One region of the Psychrobacillus sp. FSL K6-1267 genome, then DNA from elsewhere that is predicted to be linked to it. Evidence: riboswitches for the same ligand, from Rfam matches in the RefSeq annotation. Region 1 holds a riboswitch; the other holds the start of a gene.
What was found. Region 1 has a riboswitch for FMN ahead of ribE (riboflavin synthase). Riboswitches for the same ligand answer to the same signal wherever they lie in the genome.
Positions count from the first base shown of each region.

Region 2: it holds a riboswitch for FMN, as region 1 does, so the genes downstream of both, MHB55_RS08795 (ECF transporter S component) here and ribE (riboflavin synthase) in region 1, are expected to answer to the same signal.

Region 1 is NZ_JBBOOR010000001.1:2,876,943-2,884,597, forward strand. It holds gene MHB55_RS14710 (DUF2225 domain-containing protein) at 15-686, shown strand; gene MHB55_RS14715 (NifU family protein) at 731-964, opposite strand; gene MHB55_RS14720 (hypothetical protein) at 1,321-1,860, shown strand; gene ribH (6,7-dimethyl-8-ribityllumazine synthase) at 2,148-2,612, opposite strand; partial or broken gene ribB (3,4-dihydroxy-2-butanone-4-phosphate synthase) at 2,654-3,238, opposite strand; gene ribE (riboflavin synthase) at 3,253-3,888, opposite strand; FMN riboswitch at 4,012-4,149, opposite strand; FMN riboswitch at 4,253-4,390, opposite strand; gene MHB55_RS14740 (YuzD family protein) at 4,649-4,975, shown strand; gene MHB55_RS14745 (NAD(P)/FAD-dependent oxidoreductase) at 5,108-6,175, opposite strand; gene MHB55_RS14750 (YuzB family protein) at 6,304-6,540, shown strand; gene MHB55_RS14755 (TIGR01457 family HAD-type hydrolase) at 6,739-7,503, opposite strand; gene MHB55_RS14760 (DUF86 domain-containing protein) at 7,490-7,655, opposite strand, start outside.
Region 2 is NZ_JBBOOR010000001.1:1,760,011-1,767,665, forward strand. It holds gene ccsB (c-type cytochrome biogenesis protein CcsB) at 1-104, shown strand, start outside; gene MHB55_RS08775 (response regulator transcription factor) at 225-941, shown strand; gene MHB55_RS08780 (ATP-binding protein) at 934-2,715, shown strand; partial or broken gene sigX (RNA polymerase sigma factor SigX) at 2,761-3,303, shown strand; gene MHB55_RS08790 (hypothetical protein) at 3,296-4,549, shown strand; FMN riboswitch at 5,215-5,349, shown strand; gene MHB55_RS08795 (ECF transporter S component) at 5,504-6,097, shown strand; gene MHB55_RS08800 (ferredoxin) at 6,249-6,497, opposite strand; gene MHB55_RS08805 (helix-turn-helix domain-containing protein) at 6,609-7,643, shown strand; gene MHB55_RS08810 (RecQ family ATP-dependent DNA helicase) at 7,636-7,655, shown strand, end outside.

The DNA.
Region 1 (7,655 bases):
AAGGAGAAGATAAAATGGAAATACCTCCATATTACCAAAAAGATATCGAATGCTTACACTGTAAAAACAAATTTAAATCAACTAAGATACGTTCAAAATTTATAAAAGTCGAATCTCATGAAACAGACTTTCAACCAATATATCAAAATAAAGATATCAACCCGCTATTATATAATGTATTTGTCTGTGAGCATTGTGGCTTTTCATTTACCGATGACTTCACCAAGTATTTTGCACCTGGACTTAAAGAAATCATTAAAGAAAAAATATCGACTAATTGGATACCACGTTCCTATGGAGACGTCCGAACGATACAAGACGGGATTACTACATATAAATTAGGCATACTGTGTGGAACGTTAAAAAAAGAAAAATTTGTCTCTATTGCTGGCTTAGCACTTCGTACTGCTTGGCTCTACCGCATAATGGAAAACAAAGAAGATGAAAATAGATTTCTAGAAATAGCCAGAGATCGTTATTCAGACTCCTATTCTAGCGAAGATTACAATGGAACTCAAATGTCCGAGACACGAATTATATATATGATAGCAGAGCTTTCTAGACGAATAGGTGACCGAGAATTAGCTACACGTTATTTTTCCAAAGTAATCGAAAAACAAAGTACCTCTATAGAACCCAAGCTAATTGAAATGGCAAAAGAGCGTTGGCAGGAAATGCGAGGGTGAAAAAAAGAAGCCTCATTCAGGCTTCTTTTTTATATGTGTTGTCATTAAAATACTTGTTCTACTTCTACTATTCCAGGTACTTCCTCTAATAAAGCGCGTTCAATACCAGCTTTTAACGTGATAGTAGAACTTGGGCAGCTCCCGCATGCTCCTAAAAGGCGTAATTTTACAATACCGTCTTCAACGTCAACAAGCTCGCAGTCTCCGCCGTCACGTAGTAAGAATGGACGCAATTTATCTAAAACTTCTTGTACTTGTTCGTTAATTGTATCAGTCATATATGTCGACTCCTTTCGCTATAATCATTATAGAATAATTGTTGGTTAAATGGAAGTGTTTACTCCCCACAAAACACACCGTGATAAGAGTGTTCCCTAAGATTCATAAAATATTATTTACCCTGTTTTATTCTTAAATACAAATCATTTTTACGATGATTTGTATATAGACTATTTACTTAATATTAATAATAAATAGCTAGAATCGTGTTACTTCAGGCTTTTATTCCCCAATATATCTTTCCAAAATAAATTTATTTTAAATTCTAGTCTATTAGACTAGCTTCCTCTACTAAAAGTTCATATGTTACAGTATGCCATTTGTTGGCAAATAAACTTCGAGGAGGTGTTTTTTTATGGTTTTAACCTTACAAGCATTTACAACTCCAGCAAATACTCAAGTCATTGCTGATACAGCTGCTTTACCAGGTACTCTTCCAACACCAGCAGTACCAACCGCACCAGCTATGTTGTCTCCTTTAATTGATGGCAGCAGCGCTTATATCTGGTCACCGAATACAGCATCCAACCAAACGGTTACATTCCAAAGCATTTTCGACATTGGAACTTTACCAATTCTAGGACTTGCTTTGCCACTTAGCGCGTTTTATGCGTATGCAGGTAACGAGACTGTCTCAGTAACTGCAACTTTAGAGGTAGTAAATCTTTTAGGAATTGTTATAGCAACTATTCCTTTATTTACCGATGCTAACTCTGGTAGCTCTCAGGACGTAGCAATTGCATCAGGAGATGCTCTTTTAGCAGTTGGTTTATTAGGAAATACAGGTCGTATTGTCATCAATGCTACTGTTACTTCCCCAACAGTAATAGGATATTCTGCAAATCCCGGCAGATATCTTGGACAACTTACCGTTCGTAGTCTTATAGCTGTTTAACAGCAGCTCCTCTTAAGGATGGCGTCTATACAATTTACAAGTTTCCCTCAATCTAGTAAATAACTTAGGCTAATTCACTGAAAACGTAAGCATCTCTGTACATGTACAAATAAACCAGTACATGTTTCAGAGGTGCTTTAAATATACTATTGGAAAAGCGAGAATAGGTAATTCTCAATAAGAATTGCTTAAAGATTTGTCGGTTAATTTCATAAATAGCACTTTGCCAGTATCCACAGCCAACCAATTATATTTTATTCAATGTCACGTGTATCGATTCTCTTTTCTTAAAATAAACGATTTAAATTCGCCATTTCAATTGCAGAAACCGCACTGTCATAGCCTTTGTTTCCAGCTTTTGTTCCTGCACGTTCAATTGCTTGTTCAATATTTTCCGTTGTCACTATACCAAAAATAACAGGTATACCCGTATCTAGGCCTGCTTTTGCAATGCCTTTTGCTGCTTCATTACATACATAGTCATAGTGCGTAGTAGATCCACGTATTACAGTACCTAAGCCGATTATTGCATCGTAGTTTTTCGTATTTGCCATTTTCTTTGCGATAAATGGTACTTCAAATGCTCCTGGCACCCAAGCGATATCAATATTTCCTTCCTCAACTCCGTGACGTTTTAAACCGTCTAGTGCACCGCTTAATAATTTGTCATTAATAAACTCATTAAATCTTCCTACTACAATTCCTATTTTTAAATCTGTACCGACTAGCTGTGCCTCAAAAATTTGTCCCATGCTCATTCTCCTTTTACGTAAGCTTTATAATTCGCTTCTGTGTATTTCACTAAATCTTCTATCGTAATAAACTTCATTTGAAATTTTTCTGCAATTTTTTCAAGTTGTGGCATGCGTGCCATTGTACCGTCCTCGTTCATAATCTCACAAATAACAGCGACTTCTTTTGAACCACATAATTTAGCTAGTTCTACACCTGCTTCTGTATGACCACGACGCTCTATAACTCCCCCTTTTTTTGCGATAAGAGGGAATACATGTCCTGGACGGTTTAAATCTGTTGCTACAGCTTGATTATTTAATAGTGCAAGAATTGTATAAGATCGTTCAAATGCACTAATGCCTGTTGTTGTTGATTTATGATCAATACTAATGGTAAAGGCTGTTTGATGTGAATCCGTGTTCTTATTTACCATTGGGTCTAATGACAATCTTTCTGCAATTTCATTTGAAATGGGTGTGCATATTAAGCCACGACCATGCACTGCCATAAAATTAATGTTTTCAGGTGTTGCATACTCACCTATTACGACAAAATCACCTTCATTTTCTCGATTTTCATCATCGACTACAATGATGATTTCACCTTGCTTTAATGCAACGATTGCTTCGTCTATAGTATTCATTTCATTCCACTCCTTTAGAATCCGGCTTTTTGTAAGAAATCAACAGTCACTTTTCCTGTATTTTGATTGGCTAGATGCTTTGCTACATACTTGCCAATTAAATCCGTTTCAATATTGACAATTTCTCCAGTCTGTTTTAAGCCAAGCACAGTTTCCTTGAATGTATGTGGTATTAAAGAAACAGTAATTATAGAATCTGTTACATTAAAAATCGTCAGGCTTGTACCATCAATGGTGATTGAGCCCTTCATTAAACAGTTAAAAAGCAATTCTTTTGGCATTGCTAAGTCGATATATACTGCATTGGAAGCTGGTCTCTTTCGAAGAATCGTTGCAACACCATCGACATGTCCAGAAACAATATGACCGCCGAATCTGCCATTTGCAGACATTGCTCTTTCTAAATTCACTGTTGAACCTTTTTTAAGTTGCTGTAAGCTTGTCGATTTAACCGTTTCAGGCATCACATCTGCCACAAACAGATCATTCGTAAACTTTTTAACAGTTAGACACACACCATTTACAGCAATGCTATCGCCAAGCTGTACATCTTCTAAAATTTTGCTAGCTCCAATGGAAATTTCCATCGATTGAGTAAACATATTCATCTGCTGAACAGTCCCTAGCTCCTCAATAATCCCTGTAAACATCTTCCTCACCTCTTTCTCAAAATAAAAAACCCCGAACATTTATTGTCGGAGTTTCGATGAGAGGTAAATTTGGCTTCGTCAAATAAGACTAGTGAATATGTATTTTCAAAAGTCTACTTGCGTTGCTTCCTTCTCCCATCCAGACTATAACTGTCGGCTTTGGACTTGCACCAAATCCTGCACACTAAAAGTGGCTCACGGGCTTAGAGATACAATCTCAACACCGTCGATTGGGAATTTCACCCGACCCCGAAGGAATAATATAAAATTGTTGTAAAATAAAAAAATTCCCAACACGGTTGTGATGGGATGAAAGTGCATAGCAAAAAATACATTTTAAAATTGCCATTTTAAAATGTTTTGCTTACTCCTTCTCCCATCCAGACTATAACTGTCGGCTTTGGACTCGCACCAAATCCTGCACACTAAAAGCGGCTCACGGGCTTAGAGATATAATCTCAACACCGTCGATTGGGAATTTCACCCGACCCCGAAGGAAATTATTCTATTTGATTAGTATTGTATCATAAAAATTCGACGTAGAGGCTTTCTTCGTATTACCACCTTTTAGTTGATTTGCATTCCTGGACTTTCAGACTAACTAAATCAACAACCGTTAGTGCATGAAACAATCATGACTAAAGCTATTATATTTAAACTCTATCATTTAAAGGATATTCGCTTTTTGACAGTATTTCCGTATCCCCTTTATAATATAGATGGGTAAAATAATATATAAGTTAAAGGGGACAAGTATTTTATGGCACAAGAAAAACTCACTGTAGAAATTTACGGTGCCGATATAGTATGTGCAAGCTGTGTGAATGCTCCTTCTTCTAAGGACACGTATGAATGGTTAGAAGCTGCAATTACCAGAAAATTTCCTGATCATCAATTAACATTTTTATATATTGATATAGAAAAGCCAATAGAAGACGAAAAACAACTGTCAATTGCCAATCAAATTGCAAATGATGAGTTTTTCTACCCATTAATAATGATAAACGAGGAAGTTATAGGGGAAGGTTATATTCAGTTAAAGCCTGTATTCTCTGCCCTCGAAAAGTACGGTTATATAGCAGAATAACGTGAAGTATCATTTCAAAAAGTACTCAAATAAGCTTATTAAGTAAAATGCTTTTTCCCAGAGAAAGCATTTTATAAAAAAAATAAAAAGCTTGGGAACGCGTTTAACTCCACGTTTCCAAGCTTTTTTAATTTATCCGTTATGGCGTTTATACATCCAAAGTAAACCTGATTTCATCAATCTTGCAATACGTCCAGTAACAGAGATATCTGCCAAATAAGCAAAGCCTTGCTTTTTACCTAGAGATCCCATAAAGCCTTTAAGCTTAATATCTGGCATTTTTTCTGGTAGTGGCTGACCCTTCCAGCGTGCTTGCAGTACTTTCACAATCTGCTCTGCCTGTTCCTCTGCTAGCTGTGCACTTGGAGCAAACGGCAAGGATGCACAATCACCAACTACAAAGACATTATCGTAACTTGGTAGATCATGATATTGAGTAAGGATGATGCGACCAGTTTTGTCCTTCTCTCCAGGTAAAGCACGAACAGGAGCAGCTGGCTGAATACCGGCTGTCCAAACTACAACATCTACCGGAATTATTTCATCATGATTATATAATTTGTTTGGTTCCACTTTTGTGATATTCGAATTGCTTATCACGTCTACATCATTTGTATCAAACCATTTTTGTACAAAATTACTTAAGCGTTCTGGAAAGTCTCTTAATACTCGAGGACTACGGTCAAATAATTTAATTTTTAGATCTGGTCTACTTTCACGAAGCTCACTCGCAAGCTCGATTCCACTTAGACCTGCCCCCACGATTCCTACAACAGAACCTGCTGGTAATCCACCAATCTTATTGTATGTGTCTCTAGAGCGCCCAATTGTTTGAATGCTATAAGTAAATTCATCTGCCCCTGGAACATTATGATACTTATCTTCGCAGCCAAGTCCAATTACTAAATCATCGTATGGAATTATTTTTTCATCTTGTAAAATTACTTGTTTGTTTTCTACATCAATTTTCTCAATTTCTCCATAAGTAATTTTTAACTTGTCACTCTCTGGAAAAGCCACTCTAATTTCATGATCAGATGATGTGCCTGCTGCCAACGCGTAAAATTCTGTTTTTAAACTATGAAATGGTGTACGGTCTATTAATGTGAGTTCTACATCATCTGGCAAATTATTTGGTAATAGGCGTAGTAATACGCGCATATTCCCATATCCTCCACCTAACAATACTAATTTTCGCATAAATATTCTCCCTTTTGTTTCAATGTCTCCTCAAATTATAAATGATTGTGACACATTTCACAATAAAACTTCACAATTGACCTTTATAAAAAAATAGAGTAGCATGACGATGTAGTGAGGTGACAGCTATGAATCCAATGGTTGAATTTTGTATAAGCAACCTTGCAAATGGTTCACAAGAAGCTTTTGATATATTAGAACAGGATCCTGATTTAGATGTGCTAGAATATGGCTGTCTTAGCTATTGTTCCCTATGTTCCGAAACACTTTTCGCCATAGTGAACGGTGATGTGGTAGAGGGTGAATCTTCCGAAGATCTTGTAGCCAAAATATATAAATACATTGAAGAAAATCCATTATTTTAAAAGGTATCGAGAAGATATTCTCTCGATACCTTTTATATATTTTAATCTATTAAATCAATTTCATACATTCATTCCATAAATAGCATTACTCCATTTATGAGTGAGAAAAAGAAATAAGGTATTCTCTGTTCTAAGCTCAACAGGAATACCTTATTTAATACAGTTATTATATTGTTCTTCCAAACAATGAATGGTGTTTTATTTTATCCAGTCATGTAAAGTTTCTAAAAAATGAGTCGGTTTTTGAAGGAACATTTGAACTTCTTCCGTTCTATTAACTCCAGTATTGACGTGAGCAGTATCAATTCCCATGTGAATGCCGGTTAATATGTCTGTTTGATAATTGTCTCCAATCATCACCATCTCTTCTTTTTTAAACCCATACTTTTTTTGAATAAACTCAAGCATAAACGGTTGCGGCTTTCCAGTAAAAATAGGTTCAACACCTGTAGAATGCTCTACTAATTTGGTGAAGGCTCCATTCCCTGGAAGATAGCCTCTTTCACTTGGGAAAGCGTGGTCGCTATTTGTAGAGATAAACGCCGCTCCAGCCCTAATTGACAAACAAGCTTGTGCGAGCTTTTCGTAATTGACTTTATGGTCTATTCCCATGACAACCACCTCTGCTAAGTCATCCGTTGGCTCAATTCCTACAGAACATAAAGCATCCTCCAAGCCCTTCTCTCCAATCATAAAAACGCTTTTTGCAGGATAATGCTCGGCAATGTAATTAGCAGCTGCAATCGATGAAGAGATAATTTGCTCCTCAGTAGTATGTATGTCCATCTTCGCTAGCTTCGCTTGTAGCTGCTTTTGAGTCATAGAAGAGTTATTAGTAACGAAAAAAGGTTCAATCCCATTGTTTTGCAAATAATGTACAAAATCTACAGATTCCTGAATTGGTGTTAGTCCCTTATATACAGTTCCATCTAAATCTAAAAAGTATCCTTTATAGGCGGACATCGGAGTCCTCCGGTAAAAATGCTGAAACTGGCCCAAGCTCATTAATTAAATAATTTTCTACTCTTTCTGGAAACAGTTGTAAATAAGGGAGATTCTTCACTAGAACACTTTCTAATTGCTTATGGTCTACGGAAAAGAAATGTCTCACAAGC
Region 2 (7,655 bases), 1.1 Mb from region 1:
AAGGTGAAAAATCTGCATGGTTGGCATTAATAGGTTTTATCATCATTATGTTTAACCTTATTGCTGTAAACTTAATCATTGCGGGTCTTCACTCATACGCATAAGTAAGTCAAAAGTAGTGTCAAAAAGCTCTACATTCAGCAGAATGTAGAGCTTTTCTTTTCTTTTATGTTAAGTAATTGTACAATATAGAATAGATGTAGATAGAAGGGTATGATATTTAAATGTCAGAAATGATAAAACTTTTAGTAGTAGATGATGAAGAACGTATCCGTCGTTTGTTGAAAATGTATTTAGAAAGAGAAGGGTATATGGTAGAGGAAGCTGAAAACGGAGAAGCTGCTCTTTTGCTCGCTTTAGAAAATGAATATAATTGTATTCTCCTAGATATTATGATGCCTGAAAAAGATGGTATAGAGGTTATTACAGAGCTTCGAGAACATAAAGACACACCAGTTATTCTTTTAACAGCTAAGGGCGAAGAAGCTAATCGTGTAGAAGGCTTTGAATTGGGAGCGGACGATTATATTGTAAAACCTTTTAGTCCAAGAGAGGTTGTTCTTAGAGTAAAGGCACTTCTGAAAAGATCAGCAGCATTTTCTCCATCACAGACAGTTTCCATTTCTAAGGATATTGTTGTATTTCCTCATTTAACCATTGACCATGATGCACATAGAGTCACTGCAGATGGTGAAGAAGTTAGCTTAACTCCAAAAGAATATGAATTGCTTTACTTCCTTGCTAAAGCGCCAGATAAAGTTTTTGATCGGGAACAGCTGTTAAAAGAAGTTTGGCATTACGATTTCTTTGGAGATTTACGTACAGTAGATACCCACGTAAAAAGATTACGTGAAAAATTAAATAGAGTTTCTGAAAAAGCTGCGAAAATGATTGTAACTGTTTGGGGAGTTGGCTATAAATTCGAGGTAGGAAATGAATAGGATTTGGAATAGTGTGGTCGGGAAGCTATGGGGAACCATATTGCTTCTCGTCTTATTTGTGTTGTTTATCGTTACAGTCCTAATGCTAGAATTTTTAGAAGACTTTCATACAGAACAAGCGGAAGAAATTCTTAGACAAGAAGCTGCTACTATAGGGAAAATTGTAGAACAGCATGAAAATCTAGAGAATTCCCTCTCCATTATTAGTGATATTTTAGGCTCGGAAACAAATACATTAATTGTAAGAAATGCAGATTCTGTATTCCTCTCCGTTCAAGAGGGTCTCAATAAAGAAGTTATCAATGATAAAATATTAGAAGACGAGCAGCTTTCCAAGATTTATACTTCGGATAAAACAATTATTAAGAAAATGCTAATGCCATCCATGACAGAAGAAAATCGAATGGAAAACTATATAATTTTGGCATCTCCTCTAGAAGCTGACGAACAGGTTCATGGAGCAGTTTTTATTTATCAAAGCTTAGAAGTTGTAAATAAAACCTCTAATAATACAACAAAAATTGTATTTCTGTCTGGATTTATAGCTCTGTTACTTACAACCTTGCTTACTTTCTTTCTTTCTTCTAAAATCACATCTCCCCTTCGATCGATGCGTGAGGCGGCTTTAGAGCTAGCAAAAGGAAACTTTGAAACGAAGGTACCTTATACGCAAAGAGACGAGATAGGGGAGCTTGGCTCTGCATTTAACAGAATGGGTAAGCAATTAAAGCATCATGTGGAGGTAATCAATCAGGAAAAGGAACAGCTTTCAAGTATTCTCACTTCTATGACAGATGCCGTAATTACGTTCAACAAAGAATTTCAAGTACAGGTTAGTAATCCACAGGCTGACCAACTGTTAAATAAATGGCATGAAGAAAATGACATTGCTAACAAATCAGATTTACCTGATGAACTTCAGCATCTTCTAGAGCATGTATTGCATTTAGAAGAAGAATTAGATGAGGAATTAGAAATAAGAGGATCATACTTCTCTGTGTCGATCAGCCTTCTTTATAGCAATGAATCTGTTCGTGGGGCAGTGGTCGTATTGCGCGACATGACTGAGCAACATAGATTAGACAAAATGCGTTCAGATTTCATCGCTAATGTTTCTCATGAGCTAAGAACACCTATTTCTATGCTGCAAGGATACAGTGAAGCCATTATCGATGAAATAGTCACGACAGAAGAAGACAAAAATGAAATGATTCGGGTTATTTATGATGAATCTAAACGTATGGGTAGACTTGTAACAGAGTTATTAGATTTAGCGAGACTTGAATCAGGTTATTTGAGCATACACAAAGAAAAAGCAGAAATTGTTTCGGCAATCGAAAGGATTACCCAAAAATTTGACCAAGCTGCGAAAGAAAGTAACGTTCGCTTAAAGTTTGATCACAATATACCTTCTGAGGAATTAATCGAAATTGAGATAGACGAAGATCGTATGGAACAGGTTTTAACGAACTTAATTGATAATGCTTTAAGACATACTCCGGAAGAAGGCTCTGTTTCCGTACTGTTAGAGAAATCCAAAAACCAAATCATTATAAAGGTATCAGATACTGGATTTGGTATACCTGCAGAGGATTTACCTTATATTTTTGAGCGGTTTTATAAAGCCGATAAAGCTAGAACTAGAGGGAAAGCTGGCACTGGCCTCGGCCTTGCTATTGCCAAAAATATAGTCGAAAGACACGAAGGTCACCTATCAGCAGAAAGCACAGTCGGGGTAGGCACAACATTTATTATTCAATTGCCATTAAGCTAATGTAACAAATCGGGAGATGAAACGACTAATTGAAAGAACGGGGGGAGCATTATGAATGACTCCGTTTTCCACCGCTTGTATGATACCTATCATCAAGACGTTTTTCAGTTTTTGATCTATCTAGTTAAAGATAGACAAACTGCGGAAGACTTGGTCCAGGAGGTTTATGTTCGTGTTCTAAGAGCTTACAGTAAATTTGAGGGAAAAAGCTCCGAGAAAACATGGTTATTTTCAATTGCAAAAAATGTAGCTATTGATCATTTTCGAAAGCATTCCGTTAGAAAGAAAAGAATGTTTGATGCTTTTGACTGGGAATCTACACAGCTTGCATCAAAAGACATGTTGCCGGAGGATTTTACTGTTTTAAATGATGAAATGAAAGCCTTGCTACTAGCTTTAGATACATGTACTGGAGATCAGAAAATGGTAGTCATTATGAGATATTTTCAAGAGCTGTCCATTGCTGAAACCGCACAAGTATTAAATTGGACAGAAGGTAAGGTAAAGACTACTCAGCATAGAGCTATTAAATCACTTCGAGAAAAATTATCTGATAAACAAAAGGAGGGTAATGTTTTACATGAGTAATCAAGAAGAAAAGAATAAAGCGATAGATGAGCTCTTACACAACATGCCCAAGTTCACAGATAATCGTTCGAAGGATGAAGTATACAATCGAGTGAAGTTAGAAATGGATTCTTCCGATTTAAATAAAGTCATACGAAATAATAAATGGTTTTCTAAATGGATGCCACTTTTAGTGTCTGTTGCTTCTGTTTTGTTGTTAACGTTCTTAATTTCTTCATACTTGGGTACAAGTAGTGAAAAATCTGCAATCCAGCAACAGGCTACAGACAAATCGGACATATTGAGAACGTTGGACGTTGCTCCTGCCTCTGAGGTAGAAACAACAGAGGGCGGAATGGAAGCCAAGGAAGATGCGGCTATAGAAAATTCAAATGATGTAGTCAATTCTTTAGCTGTCGAAAGTGAATTAGTGCCCGTTCAAGCCTTTAACAACGCTAGAACTGTATATGAAGATGATTTAAATGATGGAATTCCATTTCATTTTTCTGTAACAGAAGGGGCAGAAGCTTACCCAATCACAATAATTATACCTAAGGATAAAATAAACGAAGATTTTACTGACGGATTGCCAAATAGTCTTCAGTTATATGAAAAATATGCAAGCACTATAGATGAATCTGCTCTAGGGTTCGAGGAATATTTGCCCTTGCAAGGTAATTTAGTTTCAGATGGCGATACGCTTCAACACTATTTACCTAAAGGGCATGGTTATGATGCTGCTTCAGCTACTTCCGGAGTGTATACTGATACAATTCGTCATATTTTTAAGGACTTTTCCTTCCTAGAACGATTAAGTGAGGATGGCACAGCTATCAATTGGGACCAAGTAGGAGTAATAGGGAAAAAGGAATTGGCAAGCGGAAACAAAGAACGAATGTATTTTAAACACACAATGAATAGCGGACTGACATTCCTTGTTCCAAAGGATGCTAAGTTTGAGAATGCTTTTAAAGATATGCCAAAATCAGCAAATGATCTTTATACGACTGTAGTACCGAAAAATGTTAGTTATGAGGTATCAGAGGAAGACAACACGGTTGTAATAACATTTGACGAAGCATTAGATTTGGCAACATTGGAATATGAAGATTCTATTCTTATGATTGAAGCCTTTACTTTAACAGCTGCAAGCTTCGATAAAACAGTTCGTCTAGAAAATGTTGTACAGAAGCAATGGGATCGATTTGATTTGACAGCTACTTTACCAATCCCAATTGGCCCTAATGGGTACATGATGAACTACTGAATAATAAAGAGTCGACCTACTAATTAGTCGGTCGATTTTTTTATTGGGTTTTTTATTCGAAAAAAGTGTTTTATAACCGGATAGAAAAATTTATGACCGTTCGGACGAGTTTTATGACCGGATAGAAAAATTTATGACCGTTCGGACGAGAGTTATGACCGGATAGAAAAATTTATGACTGTTCGGACGAGTTTTATAACCGGATAGAAAAATTTATGACCGTTCGGACGAGATTTATGACCGGATAGAAAAATTTATGACCGTTCGGACGAGAGTTATGACCGGAAAGAAAAATTTACGACCGTTCGGACGAGATTTATGACCAGATAGAAAAATTTATGACCGTTCAGACGAGAGTTATGACCGGAAAGAAAAATTTATGACCGTTCGGACGAGAGTTATGACCGGATAGAAAAATTTATGACCGTTCAGACGAGAGTTATGACCGGATAGAAAAATTATGACCGTTCGGACGAGTTTTATAATCGGAAAGAGTTATTTATTACAGTTATATATTAAGGTGAACAAAAATCACTGTATTTTAATTTCATAAAAAAGATTCATCTGTTAATATACTTAAATCGAAACAGTTGTATTGCATATATTAATATAGTTTGATAAAATGATTGTAATTCGAGATAATCTTGAATGACAATAAAATATTGATTCATCTTCGGGGCAGGGTGAAATTCCCGATCGGCGGTATTAGAAGAGTTTTTTCTTGAGCCCGCGAGCCGTAAAAGGCAGGATTTGGTTAAATTCCAAAGCCGACAGTATAGTCTGGATGGGAGAAGGTGAAGGTGCAGTCGTTTTTCGTATGCTCTTATACGGATACGCTTATTTAAGTGTACCTTTTTCTCCTTTAAGCTTTATTTGCTTAAGGGATTTTTTGAGTATTGATAACGAACTGAACCTTTCTTCTTGTGGAGTGAATCGCAAAAGGAGAGAGGATTTATGGCAAAAAGTAAGACGCGAATGCTTATTGCAATCGCAATGCTAAGTAGTATTTCTTTCGTTTTAATGCTGCTTGCATTTCCGTTACCAGTTTTACCAGCTTATTTGAAAATTGACTTCAGTGATATCCCAGCGTTAATTGCTGCTATCACAATGGGGCCAGTTGCAGGAATCATTGTAGCTTTCATGAAAAACGTACTAGATTGGTTCTTTTCAGGAAGTCCCACAGGCGTTCCAGTCGGTCATATGGCTAACTTCGCAACTAGTATTTTGTTTTTGACACCTGTTTATGTCATTTATCGTAAAGTTTCTTCCTCTAAAGGGATTGCTTACGGCTTAGGCGTCGGGACAGTTTGTATGGCTCTTGGTATGAGCCTGTTAAATTATTACGTTTTCTTACCAATGTATTCGTACTTTTTAAACTTCCCAGCGGAAACAGGAACAGCTTTATTTAATTCTATCATTTACGGTATTTTACCGTTTAATCTGATAAAAGGTATTATAGTTACAATTGTTATGGTTGTTCTATTTAAACGATTGAAGCCTATACTAGACAAGGTGAGCGAGTCGTTTAAAGTTCCAAATATAAATTAAAGATATGTATGACTGCTGGCAAACTAGACAATTTCTAGTTTGTCTGCGGTTTTTATTTTTTTGTAGGTATAGCATTAACCTGCCACTTAAGTTTATAGAAATATAAAAAGCCAAGAAAAATGAGCTAGTCATCCTTCTTGGCATTAATATACTATTCAAATTTTAGAGCGTCGCCTTCAAATGATTCTTCAGCAACTTTAATGGAATCGGTAGGGCAGCCTTCAAATGCATCCTCCATGTCCTCCATCAGTTCCTCTGGAACTTCCGTTGTTCCCGTGTTATCATCTAAAATAACAAAGGCAATACCTTCATCGTCATAGTCATATATGTCTGGAGCAGCTGCTCCGCAAGCTCCGCATGCGATACACGTATCTTTATCTACTATAGTATATTTTGCCATTAGTATATTCTCTCCTTTAATTCTACTTATAAGAATTAGCTATCTTATTCATTCTAAAGCTGTTTACGTTTCTTTTCAACAAAAATACTTTCAAACTGTGAGGTATTTAAATTGTATTTTAGCCAACTATTACTAAATATTATTCAAAAATTTAATGGGGAACGGTCAGCAATGGCTTCCTTTTACTTATTAAAAGGGATAAAATCTGGACAAACCATTCAAGATGTCACTTATTTTAATCTACATCGTTTTTTCTCTATTTATCCGAAGTTAACACAAGAAGAATATAAGCAGCAGTTGTTTAAACTCCAACAAAACAACTGGATTGAAGAGGAAGATTCTCTACTAAGGATTAGTCATAAAGGTTTAAAACAGTTAACTGGATATACAGAACCTTTGTTTAATGGCTGGGAGCTAAGGGGAAATGAAAAATTGTTCTGGTCAAGATTAGAATTAGTAGTCCAAACACTATCTTATTTTAATAAAAATGAAACTAGATTTATTCCCAATCAAAAAGATTATTCGGTTCACCAGTTTGTGAAAGATTACTTACGAGGGAGAGACTATAAATCATCAACATTTCAAAAGGACTTTAAAAGTCAGTTAGAGCATTTACTTCAAATTGCTGAGTTACAGGAAATACATCGTATACTATTAGTCTATCGAATGAGCGGTTATCACATTAGTGGGCTCACATGGGAGCAATTAGCACTGGAGTGTGGAGAATCTATTATAGATATGAAGCTTCAATTTGTAGAAGCGTTGCATATTGTCTTAGATAACATCAATCAAGAAAGTCATCCAGATTTAATAGGTTTAACAAAAGAGATTTTTGTACATAGTCCTTTAACACAATCCGCTTTAAAGACCGAACAGCTTTTAAAGGAAGGTTACTCTATCCAAGATATCGCTGCCCTAAGATCTTTAAAAGCAAATACAATCGAAGATCACTTAATAGAAATAGCAGCAGCTGATCGAAGTTTATCATTGACATCATTTATATTGAACGACCAAATAAAAAAAGTGCTAGAATTCTCCAATAAACATCAAACCAAAAAATTGAGGTTAATTCGCGAGAACATACCTGAGTTAAGCTATTTTCAAATTAGACTGGCTTTAGCTAAAGGGGAGAAAGAAAATGGATGAACTTCAACACAT